Linked DNA regions of Prochlorococcus marinus str. MIT 9313. The protein of the gene in region 2 binds, or shares a complex with, the protein of the main gene of each other region. Links are inferred from orthologs where the notes say so. Each region holds a gene or a part of one and is shown on either strand. Other genes may lie near its edges.

What was found.
Region 1: the proteins of AKG35_RS11855 (region 2) and AKG35_RS11000 are in contact, whole or in part, in a solved structure (PDB 8RP0), measured with the Escherichia coli proteins. The link is inferred for Prochlorococcus marinus str. MIT 9313 from one-to-one orthologs.

The regions. Positions count from the first base shown.
Region 1 is NC_005071.1:2,166,320-2,176,377, reverse strand. What follows is about bases 299-3,268. They hold AKG35_RS11000 (anthranilate synthase component II), read right to left. Parts: upstream 2,103-3,268; coding sequence 1,494-2,102; downstream 299-1,493. Other genes in these bases: AKG35_RS10985 (DUF3285 domain-containing protein), read right to left, coding at 3,171-3,268; ybeY (rRNA maturation RNase YbeY), read right to left, coding at 2,600-3,163; AKG35_RS10995 (diacylglycerol kinase family protein), read right to left, coding at 2,117-2,575; AKG35_RS11005 (MBL fold metallo-hydrolase), read right to left, coding at 730-1,467; AKG35_RS11010 (pyridoxal phosphate-dependent aminotransferase), read left to right, coding at 299-680. Outside these bases: more of AKG35_RS11010, read left to right, coding at 1-298; more of AKG35_RS10985, read right to left, coding at 3,269-3,362; grxC (glutaredoxin 3), read left to right, coding at 4,584-4,847; gshB (glutathione synthase), read left to right, coding at 4,852-5,778; AKG35_RS10960 (isochorismate synthase), read right to left, coding at 5,742-7,163; menA (2-carboxy-1,4-naphthoquinone phytyltransferase), read left to right, coding at 7,235-8,209; AKG35_RS10950 (o-succinylbenzoate synthase), read left to right, coding at 8,214-9,182; AKG35_RS10945 (AMP-binding protein), read left to right, coding at 9,179-10,058. UniProt on the Escherichia coli protein: Part of a heterodimeric complex that catalyzes the two-step biosynthesis of 4-amino-4-deoxychorismate (ADC), a precursor of p-aminobenzoate (PABA) and tetrahydrofolate.
Region 2 is NC_005071.1:2,346,858-2,356,944, reverse strand. Bases 4,731-7,729 are described here. They hold AKG35_RS11855 (anthranilate synthase component I family protein), read right to left. Parts: upstream 6,901-7,729; coding sequence 5,560-6,900; downstream 4,731-5,559. Other genes in these bases: AKG35_RS11845 (ecotin), read left to right, coding at 7,605-7,729; queC (7-cyano-7-deazaguanine synthase QueC), read right to left, coding at 6,897-7,577; AKG35_RS11860 (aminotransferase class IV), read right to left, coding at 4,731-5,563. In the rest of the region: urtA (urea ABC transporter substrate-binding protein), read left to right, coding at 1-787; AKG35_RS11880 (ABC transporter permease subunit), read left to right, coding at 886-2,040; urea ABC transporter permease subunit UrtC, read left to right, coding at 2,045-3,172; urea ABC transporter ATP-binding protein UrtD, read left to right, coding at 3,169-3,921; urea ABC transporter ATP-binding subunit UrtE, read left to right, coding at 3,965-4,672; more of AKG35_RS11860, read right to left, coding at 4,703-4,730; more of AKG35_RS11845, read left to right, coding at 7,730-8,138; AKG35_RS11840 (7-carboxy-7-deazaguanine synthase QueE), read right to left, coding at 8,142-8,822; AKG35_RS11835 (CTP synthase), read right to left, coding at 8,819-10,087. UniProt on the Escherichia coli protein: Part of a heterodimeric complex that catalyzes the two-step biosynthesis of 4-amino-4-deoxychorismate (ADC), a precursor of p-aminobenzoate (PABA) and tetrahydrofolate.

The DNA.
Region 1 (10,058 bases), 180 kb from region 2 along the record:
TTCGCTTCCCTCTGCAGGTGATCCGCACGCTTTTGCAGCAGAAGCGGCCGAGGCTGCTGTTGCTCTGCAATCCCAACAACCCCACAGGCACGCGCTTGGCGCCTGAGCAGATCCTTGAGCTGGCTGTTGCAGCGCCTGAAACGTTGGTGGTAGTCGATGAGCTTTATGAGGCGTTCACGGGCGATAGCGTTTTGCCGCAAGCAGATTTCAGTGTTACCCCGAATCTGTTGGTGTTGCGTTCGCTGGCCAAAACCGCAGGTTTGGCTGGTCTGCGCATGGGGTTTGCGATCGGCTCTGCTGATGTGATCGATCGCGTCAGTCGTGTGACTGGGCCTTATGACATCAATAGCTTTGCGGTAACAGCAGCTTTCGCGGCTCTTGATGATCAGGCTTACGTGGATGCCTACGTGGCTGATGTGTTGAAGGCGCGTGATTGGATTAGCGCTCGTCTTGATGCTTCTGGTGTGCCTTACCACCTTGATGGAGGGAATTACCTGTTGATCTGGCCGCAGCAGCAACCAACAGAGGTGGAAGCAGCCTTACGCAAGCGAGGCATCTTGGTTCGGCTGATGACTGGCAAACCGCTGATTGATGGATCCTTGCGGGTCAGCATCGGCACGATTGAGCAAATGCAGCAATTTTGGCAAGCCTTTGCCACTGTTGAGTCTCTTGCAGCCTGAGTGATCGGCAAGACATGCTGATCGACTCACTCAGGCTATGGATGCGCTGTTAGCGCATCACCTCAATGACGGGTCCATCACCCAGATCGCTCGGCAGGCTGATGGTCGTTCCTGTTTGCTTGACCGGTGTACCTGCCATCGCATCAAGGAATGGTTGCACCCCTGTTTGATCACAGTCGCTTGGCGCTGCACCACTCACGTATTGCACTGGGATGACTCGGCGTGGATTGAGTGCATTGACGACTTGTGCTGCTTCAGCGCCGTCATAGACCTTGGCGCCACCCCCTACGCCGATGATCAAGACGTCGGGACGTCCAAGCAGAACTTTGTCTTCTCCCGATAAAGAGGCAGCGCTGCCGCCAAGGTGAGCAAATTGCAGGCCGCCTTGTTGCCAGCGCCAGAGGGTGGCTTGGCCGAAACGGCGACCGCCCAGGCGGTCATGGGGAGCCGCAAATCCCTCTAGGTTTAAGCCGCCAATGCGGTATGAACCTGGTTGCACGAGGAAGCGACCACTAGCGACTTGAGCTCCTTCATCAGCAAGCTCAGAGCTGGCAAGGATCACAGTGGCATTCACCCGGGGCTCGCGCAGGCCTGCAGCGCAGCCCACGGCCTTGAATGGGTTGAGCAACACCGATTGCCCACCGCCTTGGATCAGTAGAGCACTGTGGCCGTAACTCGTAATCGTGACTCCGCCGGCAATGGCCGAGGAGGCTGAGGACAGTACTAAACCCACAGCTGAAGCTGCAGAAAGGCTACGGGTGCTCAGAACCTTGAAGAGGGAAGGCATGAGTGGAAGCGGGAGTGTTTTGGAAGTTAGCAGTGCTTTTCGCTGGCTTCAGTCAGACGCAAAAAGTTGGTAAGCAGTTGATGGCCTGCTTCTGTGAGCACACTTTCGGGATGGAACTGCACTCCTTGTAGATGGGGGTGTGTTCGATGACGTAGGCCCATGATTGTGCCGTCCTCTAGCCATGCGGTGACTTCTAGGCAGTCCGGCAGGCTCTCTCGCTCGGCAATCAGGCTGTGATATCTGGTAGCAGTGAGTGGTAGGGGTAAGCCTTTAAACAGCCCTTCGCCGTTGTGCAGCACAGGCGAGGTTTTGCCATGCATCAGTTCATCAGCTTGCACCACCTTGCCTCCGTAGGCTTGAGCTAGGGCTTGATGCCCCAAGCACACCCCGAGGGTGGGGATTGTGGGAGCCAGCTCGGTCAGCACCTCCAGGCAAACTCCGGATTGATCAGGATTGCCCGGACCAGGTGAGAGCAGGATGGCGGCGGGGTGTAGCTCCCTGATTTGGCTGAGGCAGAGAGCATCGTTGCGCTCAACCCGTAGATCAGCAGCGACAGGATGCTTTGCGGCCAGTTCCCCTAAATACTGCACCAGGTTGAAGGTGAAGCTGTCGTAGTTGTCGATAATTAGGAGCATGGGGCTGCAGGGCGTCAGAGCCCAAGGCGGATCAGTAGAGGAGGGAGCAGCAGCAGCAGGGCAATCAGTAGAGAGCTAATGGCGGCAACCATCACAGCAGCAGCAGCAGTGTCTTTGGCGATGCGGGCAAGGGGGTGAAAGCGGCGACCGATTGCTAGGTCCACCACAGCTTCGATGGATGTATTGAGCAACTCCAAGACAAGTACTGCCGCCACAGTGAGAACCAAGACGGCTAGATCGTTGAGATTCAGTTGCAGCCAGAGCCCCAGACCGAAAACGACGGCACCGATTACGACATGGATGCGGAAGTTGCGCTGACTGACGATGCCATAGGCCAGACCTTGGGCTGCGTAGCGAAAGCTGCTTGGTAGGTCTGCGGCAATTCGCCAGGCGCCCCGCCGGGCAGCTTGATGCCCTTGGCTGGATAGTGGGGTGATCTCTTCGGACAACAAATTGTTGGTCTGAGGGAGCATGTAGTGATCTCTTGGATTGCATCACTAGTGGTGATGAACCTTACCGTTGATGCTGAGAAGTTGCTCCTGGTAGCTCAGCATCGTTTTCAGGCTCTGATCTGTTGGGTGGTCCCAGCCCAGTAGATGCAGGAGGCCATGGCTTACCAACCAGCGGAGTTCTAGGCCAAGTTCATGGCTGTGTTGTTTGGCTTGGCGTTGTGCTGTTTGCACTGAGACGACAATGTCGCCCAGTTCGACGCAAGTGTCTGTTGGTAGGACGAGGCTGTTATCCAGTGCTGGGAAGGAGAGGACGTCAGTCGATTCAGATCGTTGGCGCCAAGAGTGATTCAGTTCAGTGATGGTGGCGTCATCCGTGAGTTGAAGGCCCAGGCTGAGCATCGGGCTGAGGCGCACAATCTCAGGACAGGTCAGGGTTGGGTCACGACGGACGCTTTCAATCCAGGCTGTGAGGTCTTGCTGCCAGGGACTTGCGTGAGTGAGGCGGCGCTTTGTGTCTGCATCAACCAAGCTCGTCAAAGCATCATCGTTGGCGGGATGAAAGGCCAGATCGAGGTCGAGGTTGATCGGAGAGGTTTGCAGTGCGCTCATGCGCGCATCAATGGGGAAGTGTGGGCCTGCCGAGCCAGGCAATCATCAAGATGAACCCCACAACGCCAAAGGCGGTGAGGCCGAAGTGCCACAGGCTCTGTCCACCTTTGCGCACCATGTTGCGCATCGCCAGTTTTACGAAGCTTGGCGGTGGTGTTGCTTGTGATGGAGGCTCCTTGGAGCTTGGATCTGTCGTCATTGCATGTCTGATTTATTGATCCATATCACTGCCTGGACGATCGACACCCTGACGCAGCAGGGTCTGAATGAATCGGTCTAAATCACCATTCATCACCGCTTGCACGTCTGTGGTTTCTTCTGCTGTGCGCAGGTCTTTCACCATTTGGTAGGGATGGAAGACATAGTTGCGGATCTGATTGCCCCAGGCAGCTTCAACGATATCGCCGCGGATGTCAGCGATCTCGGCAGCACGCTGCTCCTGGGCGATCACCATCAGCTTGGCTTTCAGTAGAGCCAATGCCTTTTCTTTGTTTTGTAGTTGTGAGCGCTCTTGCGTACAGCGCACCGCTAATCCTGTTGGGATATGAAGAATGCGTACGGCTGTCTCCACCTTGTTGACGTTTTGGCCCCCGGCGCCACCGGAGCGGCTGGTGGTGACTTCTAGATCTTTCTCGGGGATATCGAGCTCTACTTCCTGATCGATTTTTGGCATGATCTCCACGCCTGCAAAGCTTGTTTGGCGCTTGCCATTGGCGTTGAAAGGAGAGATTCTCACCAAGCGGTGGGTGCCCTTTTCATTACGCAGATAGCCGTAGGCATAGCGGCCTTCAATCTCTACCGTGGCGCTTTTAATTCCTGCCTCTTCCCCTTCGGAAAGCTCGTCCACGGTCACGGTCATGTCGTGATCCTCTGCCCAGCGGGTGTACATCCTGAGCAGCATCTGAGCCCAGTCTTGAGCATCTGTGCCACCAGCTCCAGCGTTAATTGAGAGCACGGCGCCTTCCTTGTCGTACTCGCCGCTAAGTAGTCGTTCGAGCTCCCAGCGATCAAGCCCTTGGCGCAGCTGTTTCAGCCCCGATTGGGCTTCGCTGAGCATCTCGTCGTCTGGCTCTAGGTCGTAGAGCTCTAAGGTTGCCTGGGCATCATTGACGGCACTACGCCAGAGCGTGATTTGCGTTAGCTGGGCTTTAACTTCGTCCAGCTGACGCATCTGCTTCTGGGCGTTTTGCTGGTCGTTCCAGAAATCTGGTTGAGCAGCGAGTTGCTCGAGATCTTGTTGGCGAGCGTTTAGAGCAGGAACGTCAAAGACAGTCCTGGGCTTGGCCCAGGCGGTCGGTGAGCTCAGAAAGATCGCGTTTGAAGTCGGTGAGGTCCAGCAACGTTGGTGCTTGAGTCCAGAGATCTGACGCTATCAGCGGGGCCAGCCTGCATAGGATCTCAGTGACGTGATCACAGTGCCATGGCCAAGGTTGAGATCTATACCTGGCAGTCATGCCCATTCTGCCTGCGTGCCAAGGCTCTCTTGGATCGCAAAGGGGTGAGTTACCAGGAGCACGCCATCGATGGCGACCAGGCAGCCCGCGCAGTGATGGCGAGCCGGGCTGGGGGAAAAAACACGTTGCCCCAGATCTTTATCGATGATCTGAGCATTGGTGGCTGCGATGAGTTGCATGCCCTTGAGGGGGCTCAAAAACTTGATGGTTTGCTCCAAGGCAAGGTCTGAAGCCATGCGACAGCTGTTCGTCTTGGATCCCCTGCAGTGCATTCAACCTGCCAAGGATTCCTCAGCTGCGTTGATGCAGGCGGCCCAACGGGCATCAATTGAGGTTTGGGCTTGTACTCCCGCTGATCTTCAGGCTCGTGGAGATCAGCTCTCTGCGATTGCCGTCCCTGTGGTAGCTGAGCCTTGGATTAGCACCGGTGAGCCCCGCAGCCTTCCTCTAACGGACTTCGCCTGCATCTGGATGCGTAAGGATCCCCCGGTCGATGAGGGCTATCTCTATGCCACCCATTTGCTCGAGCTGGCAGAGCGGGCTGGTGTGTGCGTGCTCAATAGGCCAGCGGCGCTGCGGGCCTGGAATGAAAAGCTCGGTGCGCTGCGCTTCAACAACCTGATGGCTCCCACGCTTGTGGCCAGTCGGGTCAGTGAGCTTGCTGCCTTTGCCCGTGAGCAAGAAGAGGTGGTGCTCAAACCTTTAGGGGGTCGAGCTGGTCAGGGGCTGGTGCGAGTCGCTGGGGCCGCTCCCGGACTTGAGGCCTTGCTGGAGTTGGTCACGGATCAGGAGCAGCTACCGGTGATGGTTCAGCGGTTTTTGCCGGCTGTCATTGAAGGAGACAAGCGCATCCTGTTGGTGGATGGAGAGCCTCTTGGTGCCGTGAACCGTCGTCCTAAGGCTGGAGATTTTCGTAGCAACCTTGCCATGGGTGGTCGCCCGGAACCCACAGAGCTCGACAGTCGTGAATTGCAGATCTGTGCAGAATTGGCACCCGTTTTGAGAGAGCAGGGTTTGTTTTTTGTGGGAATTGATGTGATTGATGGCCTGCTGAGTGAGATCAATGTCACCAGTCCTACTGGCATTAGAGAGGTTGAGCGCCTCAAGGGGGTTCCCCTGGCTGATCAAGTGATTGCGCGTTTGCTGGTCAGTCTTGGGTGATCCTTGGCATCCAGATCGAGTTGGTCGGCCAGTACAGACAGCTTCATGCCAACTTCTTGTAATTCGCGTTCGACCACAGACCCTCGGACCAAACCAGCTCCAGCAGTGAGATCAAGCACTGAACCTCTGGCGTGGCCACAACGGATGGCTACGCGCAGTTCCGTGTCGCCTTGGCTGTCGATCCAGCCAATCGGCGCCGCATAGCTGCCACGTTCAAAAGGTTCCAATGTGCGCAGCCAGGCCATCGCCTCTCGGCAAGGCAGACCCGCGACCGCCGGAGTTGGATGGAGAATTTTGGCGAGATTGAGGGATGTGTGACCCATGGCATTGGCTGTAATCGGTGTATGCAGATGCACCAGTTGGCCATGACGAGCGAGCTGGGGGTTCCGTGGTCGCCGTGGTGTCAGTCCTTGATTGCACAGCTGACTGGTAATTGAGGCAACGACAAGTTCATGCTCGCGACGGTCCTTTTCCGAGCGGAGTAGGCCCTGTCCATCGTCATTGCGATCAGCAGTGCCGGCTAGAGCGTCGGTGCGTAGCTGATTCCCTTGCAGGCTGAGTAGTCGTTCAGGCGAAGCTCCAAAGAAGGCATCCTCGTGAGTTCTTCGCCATAAGAAGCGGCAGCTACCTGATTGTTGTTGACGTAGCTTGGCCAGTACTGGCAGCGGGTTTAAGGGTGCTTGGAGCTGAATGGATTGGCGCACAGCCAGCACCAATTTGTTGAGCTCACCGCTGCTCACTAAATCCAGTCCGCGTTTGAGAGCTGGTCTGTAACACTCCTGCCAGGGCTGGAGTGCCGTGGTGCCGCGGACGCTGCTGGGCCAGAAATCTTTTGAATTGTGATTGGGGTCGAGCAGGTTTTCCGCCATCAGCCAAAGCTGTTCTGCTAGGTCGCGCGCTTCTGCTTGCTGGGTGATTACGCCATTGAGACGCAGCCAACCGTGTCGACCCTGGCGGCTGAGTTGCCAGCGTGGCAGTACCGCTTGAACTGCACTGGTGTGGATCTGGCTGCGTTGTCGTTCTGCGGGATGGTCGAAAAAGGAAAAGGCCAGCAGGATTTTGGCTCGAGCCTGGGCAGGGGTGTTGGGCGTCGCGTCTGTGAGGCGTGCCAGGGTTGTATCGCTGAATCGTTGGGCTAGCTCAAAGCGTCTGGGGCCTGCAAGATCAAGGCTTTGGCACTGACCAGCTGCTGCAAAGCAAAGGCCTGGTGCACTATCCCAGAGAAACTGGAAGGGATGCTCATCGGCTAGTAAGGGCAGGTGGCACAGGGGATCCACCTCGTCGAGAGGCAGGGCCAGGCTGAGGACACCTTCATCGCCCTTGCGCTCGCACCAGCCCCGGGATGCGGCAGTTAAAAGGTTGCTGAAACTACGGTCAGCTTTCATCCGGGATCGGAGTTGAGCGCGGGTCCTGCTCAAATGTATGGGCCTTTCCCTGGTTTCCAGGCTTCTTTCCCATGCCAGACCAGCAGGATGTTGCATCCCTTTACGCCAAGGCCTCTACAAGGCGAGCTCTTTGGAAAGCCGCGATCAAGTGGCCGATGTACTCCGTGGCAGTGATGCCGGCGTTGCTGGCGGCTGGTTGGCGGGTGGGGGCCGGCGAAGCAGTGCGTCTTGATCAACTGCTTGGCTTTTTGGTTGCTGCTGTGCTGCTTTTGCTTTGGGAAAACCTCAGCAACGACCTCTTTGATGCAGATACCGGCGTGGACAGCTTCACCAAGTTGCATTCGGTGGTTGCGCTGCTGGGTCAGCGGAGACCTGTGCGCCGCTTTGCTCACTTAGCGCTCGTGCTGGGCTTGTTGTTGATGTTGCTGTTGGCTTTGCGCAGTAGTGCTGCTGTGCTCTTTTTGGTGCTGGTGAGTTGTGGTTTGGGATATCTCTACCAGGGGCCGCCCTTTCGCTGGGGCTACATAGGCCTCGGTGAGCCGCTGTGTTGGTTGGCTTTTGGCCCTTTCGCTACTGCCGCTGCCTTGTTGGCGTTAGCACCGCTCAACGGTGATGGATCAGTGATTCCATGGGCAACGGCGTTCACCCTGGGGAGTGGTCCGGCCTTAGCGACAACCTTGGTGCTCTTTTGCTCTCATTTTCATCAAGTCGCTGAGGATGCGGCTTTTGGCAAACGATCGCCTGTGGTGCGCTTGGGCACAGCTCGTGCGGCGGCTTTGGTGCCCTGGATTCTTTCGCTTGTGTTTGCTCTGGAGTGGATCCCTGTGCTGCAGGGAGATTGGCCGCTGACAGCTCTGCTTGGTGGTTTGGGATTGCCTGCAGGAGCAGCGCTGGTCCGTTTGCTTCGCCATCACCATGATCAGCCAGAGAAGATTCGTGGCAGCAAGTTTTTGGCATTGCGCTTTCAGGCGCTCAATGGCTTGGGGTTGAGCTTGGGCCTAGCGCTAGCGCCTTGCTTGGGCTTTGCGCTATCTAGCGCAGGTTGAGTTGATGGCTCTCAAGTTTCAGTGCAAACCGTTTTCATTTCGTTTGAGTCGGGTGTTGCAGACGGCTCAGGGGGTTGTTGAAGAACGTCAGGGTTGGTTGCTGAGATTGGAGGATTGCGCGGGTCGTTGTGGTTGGGGGGAGGTGGCTCCGATGGATGTGGCTGGTTTAAAGGCCTGCGGAGATTGTTTGGTCCAGCTGCGCTTGGCCCCAACGCGTTTGGAGTTGGAGGATGGAATGGCGTTTTGGCCTGCGCCTTTGGCTTTTGGCGTGGGTGCAGCTCTGGCGGAATTGGATGGCCTCGTGGGGTCTGTGGCAGCAGGCGGTTGGCTTGCGGCGCCTGCCTCGGCTGTGTTGTTGCCGGCGGGGCAGCCTCTTTTGAAGGCTTTGGATTCCATGCTTGAGAGGGTTCCCTCAGCAGCTGATCCCTTCACTGTGAAGTGGAAGGTGGCGGTCGCTCCAGATGCACTGGAGCGGCGCCTCTTGTTGCAATTGTTGGAGCGGCTGCCAGAGCATGCGCGTTTCAGGCTTGATGGCAATGGCGGTTGGGATCGCAGTGTGGTCAGCTGGTGGGTGGAGCGATGTCTGCAGGATCCGAGGCTGGAATGGTTGGAACAACCTTTGCCTGCTGGTGATCTTGAGGGGTTAAGAGCTTTGGCGCAACAGGTTCCCGTGGCTCTTGATGAGTCGCTTGTGCTTGATCCATCACTGCGAGAGTCATGGTCTGGCTGGCAGGTGCGGCGTCCGCTTTTAGACGGTGATCCCAGACCTCTGCTGAGGGGGCTGCAGGAGGGTGTTGGCTACCGGATGTTGAGCACGGCCTTTGAAACCGGCATTGGTCGGCGTTGGCTGCACCATCTCGCTGCTTTGCAGCATCAGGGCCCTACACCAGTGGCTCCTGGCCTGGCCCCGGGTTGGTGCCCTGATGGACCTTTATTTAGCGCTGATCCCGAAGTGGTCTGGGCGGCGGCATGAGGGAGTTGGTTGCCCTGCGTTGCAATCCCGCTCAGGCTGAGCAAAGGGCCTTGCAGCTCGCTCAGGCCTTGGAGCAAGGCGATTGGGTGCAACTGCTGCCGCCTCTTGGAACTAGCGGTTTGATCCCTAGGGCTCTTTTGCCTGATGGTCCTGGTGTGGTGGTCGCAAGTGGAGGCACCTCCGGCGGACAGCAGCACTGTTTGCAGCCTTGTAGCCATCTCGACTTATCAGCTTCGGCTACAGGTCAATGGCTTCAGCAGCAGGGTTACGACCTGCAGCAATGCATGGTGCTTAATCCTTTACCGTTGCATCACGTTAGTGGCTTGATGTCTTGGTGGCGTAGTCGTTGTTGGCGTATTGGGCATACATGGCTACAGCCTGGCTTGATGAGGGATCCAGACGCTTTAGAGCAGTTGTGTGGCTCGTTGCCGGGATGGGGAGAGCAACTGGTCTTGATGTCTTTGGTGCCAACACAACTGCAGCGGTTGTTGACGCATAACGCTGGTGTGCGTGTGTTGAAGGCTTGTGCTGTGATTTGGGTTGGTGGAGCAGTGCTTTCGCCAGGGTTGATGAAAGCGGCACGGGCCGAAGGCTTGCGCTTGGCACCCTGCTATGGAGCAACTGAGACAGCGGCGATGGTGACAGCGCTTGCTCCTGAGGATTTCCTGGCGGGTGCGACGGGCTGTGGATCACCGCTTGAAGATGTGGAGCTGCAGTTGACGCAAGCAGGCGCGTTGCAAGTTCGAACGGCGCGGTTGGCGTTGGCGCGCTGGTTGGGTGAGGGCTTGGAGGATGTTCGCGATCAGCAAGGTTGGTGGACCTCTGGAGATGCTGGTTGCTTGATCACTGAGAGCAACCGGGTTTGGCTCAGCATTG
Region 2 (10,087 bases):
GTTCATGTTCGAGAAGTCGCCCGCTGCTGGCAAGCCCTTCTTCCTTGTAGGTTCTGATTACGTTTTCCCTCGCACCTCCAATACCATCACTAAGGAGCAGGTCAAAGCTCTAGGTGGCAAAGTGGTTGGAGAGGATTATTTGCCCCTCGGCAACACTGAAGTGGCGCCGATCATTGCCAAGATCAAGAAGGCATTACCTGATGGTGGTGTGATCATCAACACCCTCAATGGTGACCAGAACGTTGCTTTCTTTAAGCAGATTCAGGATGCCGGACTTACTCCTGAAAATGGCTACTACGTGATGAGCTATTCCATCGCGGAAGAAGAGATCAGCACGATCGGGCCTGAGTTCCTTGAGGGACACTATGGGGCTTGGAATTACATGATGTCGATTGATACGCCTGCTTCGAAGAAGTTTGCATCTGACTTCAAGGCCAAATATGGCAATGACCGTCAGGTTGCTGACCCTCAGGAGTCGGCTTACAACATGGTGTATCTGTGGAAAGCTGCGGTCGAGAAGGCCAATAGCTTTGATGACGACAAGGTACGTGAAGCTTTGATCGGAATTGAGTTTGATGCGCCTCAGGGTCCTGTGAAAGTGATGCCAAACCATCACCTGTCCCAGACCGTACGTATCGGCAAGATCACCAAAGATGGTCAGTTCGAGATTCTCGAAGAGACCGATGGCCCTGTGGCTCCACAGGCTTGGAACCAGTTCGAGCCCAGTTCTAAGGGCTATGCTTGCGACTGGACTGATGCCAACAAAGGCGAAAAGTACAAGCTTTGATTGCCTCGCCAAGGCGTTTTTCCGCTTTGGCATTGTTTGGGAGGAGTCCGGAAACGGGCTCCTCCTTTCGTCGTTTTTCCGGTCTCTGATCTTCGCCCGTGCAACTGCTTCTTGAAAGTCTTTTCAATGGTGTGGCCATCGGCTCGGTGCTGCTGGTTGCTGCCCTCGGACTGGCGATAGTCTTCGGCCTGATGGGTGTCATTAACCTCGCCCATGGCGAGTTGATCATGCTCGGGGCCTACACCACTTATGTGGTACAGCTGATCTTCAAGCTGCCTGCTCTGCAGCCTTTCTACAACGCTTATGTGTTGGTGGCGATTCCTCTGGCCTTCATCGTTAGTGGTGTGGTTGGTATCTTGCTAGAACGCACCGTGATTCGTCGTCTCTACGGCAACCCGTTGGAGACATTGTTGGCGACATGGGGCGTTAGCCTGATTCTGCAGCAGTTTGTGCGCAGTTTTCCATTGGCTTATGCGGCTGGCTTGGTGCTGGCGTTAGTGCTTGGTTTCAGTCTGCCGATCATTCTTCCTGACAAGCTTTTGCAGGGGCCTCGGGCCCGCTTGGTGCGTGCTGGAAGCTGGCTTGTGTCGGCTCTGGCTGGGGTGTTACTGGCGGGTGGTTTGGCCTCTCAGATCAGTCGTATCGCTCGTGCGACCTCTCGCAATGTCGATGTCACGGCACCTAAGTGGATGCGTGGGGGGATTGAACTGTCGGGCATGACCTTCCCTGTACCACGCTTGGTGATCATTGTGATCACGATCCTCGCTGTACTCGGTATCACCTGGTTTTTGAATCGCAGTGTGTGGGGGATGCGCATCAGGGCAGTGACTCAGAATCGTTCCATGAGTGATTGCCTTGGAATCTCAACCGATACTGTGGATGTGCTTACCTTTGGTATCGGCTCCGGTTTGGCTGGCATCGCTGGGGTCGCGGTGTCTTTGTTGGGCTCCGTGGGACCCAACGTCGGCACTTCTTATATCGTTGGTTGCTTCATGGTGGTGGTGCTTGGAGGTGTGGGAAATCTGTTCGGTACCGTGTTGGCCTCCTTTGCTATTGGGGTGCTAACAGACCTGATCGGTGCTGGCCGTTTGCTCAGTATCTGGCCTTCGATGCCTGCGCCTTTGGCGAGTGTGGTTGATTTTTTTGCTACCACGAGCATGGCCCAGGTAATGGTGTTTGCGCTGATTGTGGTGTTCCTGCAGTTCCGACCTGCTGGTCTGTTTCCCCAGAGGGGACGCATGGTGGAGGCTTAAATCGATGTTGCAAGCGTTTCAACAACGCCGTTGGCCCCTGGTGATTGTCTGGGTCTTGATCATTGCTGCGATTGTGGCGGCGCCTGCAGTGGTGTCGGTATTTGGGCTCAACCTGCTCGGTCGTTTTCTCTCTCTCTCAATCGTGGCCCTCGGCATCGATTTGATTTGGGGTTTTACAGGCTTATTGAGCCTGGGTCAGGGCATCTTCTTTGCGCTCGGTGGTTACGCAGCCGCAATGTACCTTCAGCTCAACAGCTCGAGCGAACAACCCAACGGGATTCCAGAGTTCTTTGGCCTTTATGGGGTGGATCAACTGCCTGGATTTTGGCAGCCGTTTCATTCGCCTTGGTTCACGCTGATTGCCATCTGGTTGATCCCTGCACTGCTTGCCGCGCTGTTAGGCAACTTGGTGTTCCGCAACCGGATCAAGGGAGTTTATTTTTCGATTCTTACCCAGGCCGCCTTGCTGGTTTTCTTTAATTTCTTCAACGGACAGCAGAAACTGATCAATGGCACCAACGGTCTTAAGACCGATGTCACAGAGCTTTTTGGCCAGCAGGTGGGCTCTGCATTCATGCAGCGAGGCTTCTTCTGGTTAACGGCCGTGATGGTGATCCTGGCCTGGTTGGCTGTGCGCTGGGTGGTGCGTGGCCGTTTTGGGGAAGTGTTGATCGCCATTCGCGATGATGAGCCGCGTTTGCGTTTTGCTGGTTACAACCCCACCTTGTTTAAAACCATCGTGTTTGCGATGGCTGGTGGCTTGGCCGGCATCGGTGGTGCTCTTTACACCGTGCAGTCCGGCATCGTCTCGCCTCAATACATGACTGTTCCCTTCTCAATCGACATGGTGATTTGGGTGGCAGTGGGTGGACGCGGAACTTTGATTGGTGCCATTCTTGGCGCTCTAGTCATTAATTTGGCGAGGAGCCAAATCAGCACGGTTTGGCCAGAAGGCTGGCTATTTATCCTGGGAGGCTTGTTTATTCTCGTCGTTACGGCACTACCAGAAGGTGTTGTGGGCTGGTGGCAGGCGGGTGGGCCACGAAACCTGCTTACTCGCTTGGGTGTCGCGCGCAGGATCGGCACCTATCCACGCTTGGAAATGGATGGCAAGGAGGAGGTGAAGTCATGACAACCGCTTTGCTTGAGTTGAGTCAAATCAGTGTCAGCTTTGATGGCTTTATGGCACTGCGTGATCTCAATCTCAGCCTGCAGCCAGGAGAACTGCGTGCCGTGATTGGTCCCAACGGTGCAGGCAAGACCACCTTCCTTGACGTGATTACTGGCAAGCTTCGACCAACGGCAGGTGATGTTTTGTTTAAGGGCCAATCTCTTTTAAACAAGCCGGAACACAGGATTGCCCGGCTTGGGATTGGTAGGAAGTTTCAGAGCCCGAGAGTCTTCGAAAACCTCACTGTTGAGGAAAACCTCGCCTTGGCGGTCAGTCATCCAAAGCGCCCTTGGCCACTTTTAAGCTCAGGTCTTAATGCTGTTGAGCGCGATCGCATAGCCCATTTGATGGGTATCGTTTCCCTGCAGACACGTGCGCATCAAGTTGCTGGATCGTTGTCTCATGGGCAGAAGCAGTGGTTGGAGATCGCCATGCTTGTGGGTCAGTCACCCGACCTGTTATTGGTTGATGAGCCAGTTGCTGGTTTGACGGATGAGGAAACAGATCTCACCGCGGATCTGCTCAAGTCTCTCGTTGGTGATCACACTGTTTTGGTGATTGACCATGACATGGAGTTCATCCGGCGCCTGGAGAGTCAGGTTTCTGTTCTTCATCAGGGCCACGTTCTCTGCGAGGGCTCGATGGATCAGATTCAGTGTGATCCACGCGTGATCGAGGTGTATTTAGGTCGTAATGAGGAGGTTGCCTGATGCAGCGCTTTCTACCTATGCAGTTCATGATTCTCTGCAACCGATGACCATTCTTGAGATCCGTGGTCTAAACACCTACTACGGTGAGAGCCATATCCTTAGGGATGTCGACCTCACTGTGAAAGCTGGTGAGATGGTCTGCTTGATTGGCCGCAACGGTGTGGGCAAGACCACCTTGTTGAAATCATTGATCGGTCTGTTGCGTCCTCGTAGTGGAGAGATTCTGTTTAATGGTGAAGGCTTGGATCGCCATCCTCCGCATCAGCGGGCACGTGCTGGCATTGGTTATGTGCCTCAGGGGCGAGAAATTATTCCCCATCTGACGGTGGAGGAGAACCTGATGCTAGGGATGGAGGCATTGCCCGGCGGCTTGGCGCGAAACCACAGCATTGACCCGCTTGTTTATGAGTTGTTCCCGATCCTGCAGGAGTTTTTGCCGCGTAAGGGCGGAGACCTCAGTGGTGGGCAACAGCAGCAGCTTGCGATTGCTCGGGCTCTGCTTGGTAAGCCGAAATTGCTCCTGCTAGATGAACCGACAGAGGGTATTCAGCCCAATATCGTTCAAGACATTGAAAGGGCTGTTCGACGCATCATTGCCGAGACAGGGATTGGCGTTCTTTTGGTAGAGCAGCATCTGCACTTTGTTCGTCAAGCTGATCGCTACTACGCCATGCAACGAGGTGGCATTGTGGCCAGTGGTCCGACCAGCGATCTTAGTCAGGCAGTGGTGGATCAATTCCTCAGTGTATGAGTGCGTATGGAGATGTTTAGGGCTGGGGCATTAATCTGTATGTCTGGGAGAAGTGTCAGTGTTGTTGGCTTTTAAGAGGGAGTACCAAAGGCCTTCAGGATCCGACCATGCTCTGAGCAGATGATCATCGAGCTTCACGATGGGTTGGCAGCTGAGGCTATTAATCAGTAGCCATTGATCATCTTTTTCTGGTGTGGCTTCTAGTTGAGTTTCTTGCAGCCATCCTTGTTCGAGGCCCTGTTGTCGCATGACACCTGGTAGACAGCCACTAGCAAGCCGAGGTGTGAGCCAATGATTGTTTCGTCGCACGATGAGGTTGGCGGTACTGCCACAACAAAGTTCACCGCTTGTGCTTAGCAGGATGGCCTCATCGCAATTCGCTTTTTGTGCTTCGTGGCGGGCCTGTATCGCTTGACCGTAGGCGAAGGTTTTGCAACGACTCAAGCGACTATTGGCGTTGCGACGCTCATGGCAACTGATGATCGTGGTAAGTGGAGTAAAGCAGGGCTCCACTGCATTCAGCTCTAGCCAGAAGCGATGGGTTGTTGAACTCGGGTTGCTCTGGGGCAGGCTGATGCCTCGGCTTGACCTATCGCCACGGCTCCAGTTGAGGCGCAGGGCCCCATTGCCATTGTCCAAGTTGCATTGTTTCAGGCCCTCTTTGATCAGAGGTGTCAACCATTTCGCTGTAGGCGGGGGGGCCATCTCTAGTAGGCATGCGCTGGTCTGCCAGCGGCTGAGATGAGCATTGAGGAGTTGTGGATGTCCATCAAGGATCAGAATTGTCTCAAAGATGCCATCGGCAAGCTGCAGGCCTCGATCTCCTAGAGGAAGAGCGAGCTCCGCAGTGCTACCCCAGCTGCCATCGATCCAGGCAATCTGGTTTTTCATTGCAGTGCCTCCAGTAGTGGCAGCAGTTTCCAGTTCAGCTCATCAGCTTCGCAATAGGGGTCGGAACCGGTCACGATGCCGCAGCCGGCATGGGCTCGTAACGTGTTCCCCTCGAGCAACATCGAGCGAATCAGAATGCTGCTGTCGAGCTGCCCATCCCAGTTGAGATGCAACAACGATCCGCAATAGGGCCCGCGTGCTGTTGGTTCCAGTTCGTTCAGCCGCTGACAGGCGCGCAGCTTGGGGGCACCGCTGATGGAGCCTCCCGGCCAACAGGCTTGTAGTAGGTCTACCCAAGATTGGTCTGATCGAAGCCGTCCTTGCACTATTGAGGTGAGGTGATGCACATGGGGATAGCTCTCAAGGCCTACCAATTGAGGCACTGTGATGGAGCCGGGTTGACAGACTCGCCCTAGATCGTTGCGCAATAGATCGACGATCATCACGTTTTCAGCTCGGTCTTTGCTGCTGCAAACAAGATCAGCTGCCAGATCAGAGTCTTGGCTTTGATTGGGGTGGCGTGGTCGGGTCCCTTTGATTGGTCGAGTTTCAATTTCTCCTGTGGGGAGTGCTTTTAGGAAACGCTCTGGAGAGGCGGAGATCACGGCTTCACCGTTTGCAAGGCCTGCAGCTATCACTAGGCCGGCAAATGGAGCTGGGTTGTGGTGACGAAGTTTTAGGAAAAGGTCTACGGCGAAGCTTCCGGAAGGGATCGTGGTGGTACAGCAAGCGCTGAGATTGGCTTGGAAAATATCGCCGTTGGCAATCCAATGTCTGATCTGCTGCACATCACGTGCATAGTCAGCTCTAGTGGTGAGCCATTGCCATGCATTGACGGGAATATTGAGGTCTGTTGTTGCAAGTAACGACTCATCTTTGCTCCTTTTAGGTGCATCTTCAGGTGGGTTGGCTTCTAGCCAGCTTGCCAATTCTTGCAGTCGTTTGGGATGACATCCTTCAATCCAGAGTTGATGCTTTTGAAGGTCAAATCGCAGTACTGGGTCATGTTGCGCCATCCACAGAGTCGCCATGCAATCTGCTTTCCAGGGATTTTTGGGTTCTATCCATGCTGCTGCTTCGTAGCTAAGCCAGCCTGTCCAGTGTCCTGGTTCTAGATCACGTAGGGCTTCGAATGGGTTGCTGGCGCCTTTTTCGCCAGGGATGCCTCGGCAACAAATCTGATTAATGGGATCGACTGCCAGGGTCGCCCAACGACCTAGACCACTGCCGTCTCCATCCAGCCAGACAAGCCCAGCTTCTCCCCAAGTTTTGGTGAGTTGTTTTGCCAACTTCGCTGGTTCTTGCCAGCGGCAAAGTCGCCGCTCTAGAGAAGTCATGGTGTTGACTTGCTGCAGAGATCTGATCTGCCAGCCTCGCTCAAAGCTGCATCGCGGATGCGGCAGCTGTCGCATATACCGCAGGCATGATCGCCTCCGCTATAGCAGCTCCAGGTTTTATCGATCGGTACTCCGAGTCGAAGTGCTTCTTGCACAATTTGTTTCTTGTTCCAATCAATTAAAGGAGCCCAGAGTTTGATTCCATGTCCTTCACGGCCAGCTTTATTCGCCAGATCAGCCAAGCTCTGATAGGCCCTGAGATAGTCAGGTCTGCAGTCTGGATAGCCGGAGTAGTCCATTGCATTTATCCCTAACACCAGCTGATTGGCATTACGTGCTTCGGCAAGACTGAGGCCAATGGCAATGAAGACCGTGTTGCGTCCAGGTACGTAAGTGTTGGGGATCACTCCGTCAACGACTCCTTCACTGGGTACTGTTTGCGTTAGATCGGTGAGGGAGGAGCCTCCCCAACTGCCAAGGTTGACACTGATTACATGGTGTTCGCTTAGACCCATGTGGGCCGCCAGCGCGTCAGCGGCTTGCAGTTCTTTGCGATGTCGTTGCCCGTAATCGAACGAAAGTCCGATGACCTTTTGACCTGCTTCCACTGCCAAGGCAGCGGCAGTGGCGGAATCAAGACCTCCTGATAGCAGGGCAATGGTTGTTGAGTGGATCATGCTGGACATTCTCTAGCGCTTGTTGGTATGCAGGCATCAATTCAGAACAGAATCTTTTTCGGGCTGGTTGTTTTGTGGTCGACGACAGTGTTGGAACCCCTGCGGGCAATACCTCGAATGGATTTGAATGATTACCCGCAGCCGATTGCTGGACATCAACGCTGGGTGATTCAGCTCCCAGGGTTGCTAGCAAAAAGTTCTGATCCTGGCCTGTCCACTAATGCTGTGGATTGGCGGGTCCAGTTGATTGTGGGTCGAACGATCCAATTGGTCTGCAATCAGTATCACTTGGCTGGTCAAGGGCTGAGGATGGAGCGGTTTCAAGGAGCTGAGCAGCGGATGCTCTATAGCGTTGCAGGTGCAGTCAAGGTGATGTCCACCCGCATGGTTTGTCCTCCTGATGAGCCGAAGCGTGAGAGCTTTCTTGTTCTTGGCAGTAAGCCTTATTTGGTGCCCTATAACGCCTCCTTTCCGATAGTGGTTGATGTACCTGACGGCTTAGAGGTGCGTTGGCGGTTGTGGAAGGCTGAGATCACTCAGCGGGAGGCAATCAAGCTTTGAGGTTCAACGTATACCAAGCCACTTGTGGGTTTGCATGCTGAGCCTCCAGTGGGGATGACTTTGTACGTGCTCGAAAGCTAGTTGTTGACCTCTTGTTGTTTTCCAGCCAGGTTGCAGAAAGAGAAGTGGTTCCTTTGATGTGTTGCTGAGGCGTGATTGTGAGGCGTTGTCGTTCTTTCTCGCTTCTAAGGCAGCTTTGGCCATGTCTTCGGCGAAGTTCAGATCGTCTGTTTCATGAACTACAACTTTAAGCTCATGACAAGCTGCTAATAAGTCTGTGCGAGGTGGCGCATGGCGCTTTGGGGAGAGGGTGATCCATGTGGGAACACCGCTGAGCTGATTCACTCCGCTGGTTTCAAGATGGATTGCTAATGGCCCGCCGTGGTTTGTTTCTGTGGCCCTGTGTAGGGCTTCACATAGGGGAGCGATGTTGTGTTGCAATGGCTCACCCCCGGTCAACACCACAAAGGCCGCGCCATCTTTTGCTGCTGTTGCTGTTTCCTCTGCTAGTTGTTCAAGCGTGATTTGCGGATGGTTTCTCGAGTTCCAAGAGTGCTTGGTGTCGCACCATGAACAGCCGACATCACAGCCGGCGAGCCTGATGAAGAAGGCGCTGCGACCGACATGGGCTCCTTCTCCTTGTAGGGAATGGAAGGTTTCTACTACCGGCAGATTGCCGGTCATCCAATCCGGCTGGGTTGCTCCTGAGCGGAGATGTTGGTCTGGCTTTGTCGGCGTAGGGCTTCGTCAGGTGAGGCTGGTAGCCGTAGTTGAGCTGCCTCAATCAATCCCCGGAAGAGGGGATGGGGTTTTCCGGGTCGGGAGAGAAATTCAGGGTGGTATTGGCAGGCTGTGAAGAAGGGATGACCTTTCAGCTCGATCAGTTCTACGAGGCGTCCATCGGGTGAGCTACCGCTGATGGTGTAGCCGGATTCAATAAATAGGTTGCGGTAGGAGTTGTTGAATTCATAGCGATGGCGGTGGCGCTCGTAGACAACCTGTTCGCCATAAAGCTTCTGTGCCAACGTGTCTGGTGCGATGCGGCATGGATAGACACCAAGCCTCATTGTGCCGCCTAGATCGACTACGTCTTGTTGCTCTGGCAGGAGGTGGATAACAGGATGGTTGGTGTCGGGCTCCAGCTCGGAACTACTGGCTCCAGTGAGTCCTGCCTGGTTGCGTGCCCACTCGATCACAGCGCATTGCATGCCTAGACAAAGCCCTAGGAATGGCACTCGTTGTTCTCTCGCCCAGCGAATGGCAGCAACTTTGCCATCTACGCCGCGGTTACCGAAGCCTCCAGGAACTACAACAGCATCCATTCCTTTGAGTAGGTTTTCTGGACCATGCGTTTCGATCTGCTCGGCGCAGACCCAAGACAGCTCGAGGGAGGCGTCTTGGGTGAGGCAGGCATGGCGCAGGGCTTCTACTACTGAAAGGTAGGCGTCGTTGAGTTGCACATATTTTCCGACTAGGGCCACCTTCACAGCGGGACCTGGGTTGCGCAGCTTATGAACCAGCTCAACCCAGCTTTTCATGTCGCTGTCATGGTCAGTCAGGTTGAGTACATCCAGCATTTCTAGACAGAGGCCCTCTTCCTCTAGTGAGATGGGTACGGCATAAATGCTGTCGGCATCAAGAGCAGTGATGACAGCCCGGTTTGGTACCCCGCAGAAGCCTCCAATTTTGCTCTTTAGGTCTTCATTGATTGGGCGGTCGCTGCGGCAAACCAGTACATCTGGTTGTATGCCAATTGCGCGCAGTTCCTTGACGGAGTGCTGTGTGGGCTTGGTTTTGAGTTCACCGGATGTGCCGATGAACGGGAGTAGGGTCACATGGATGTAGGCGAGGTCGTTGCGTCCTACGTCACCACGGAATTCACGGATTGCTTCGAGGAAGGGCAGAGATTCGATGTCTCCGACAGTGCCGCCGATTTCTGTGATCACGAC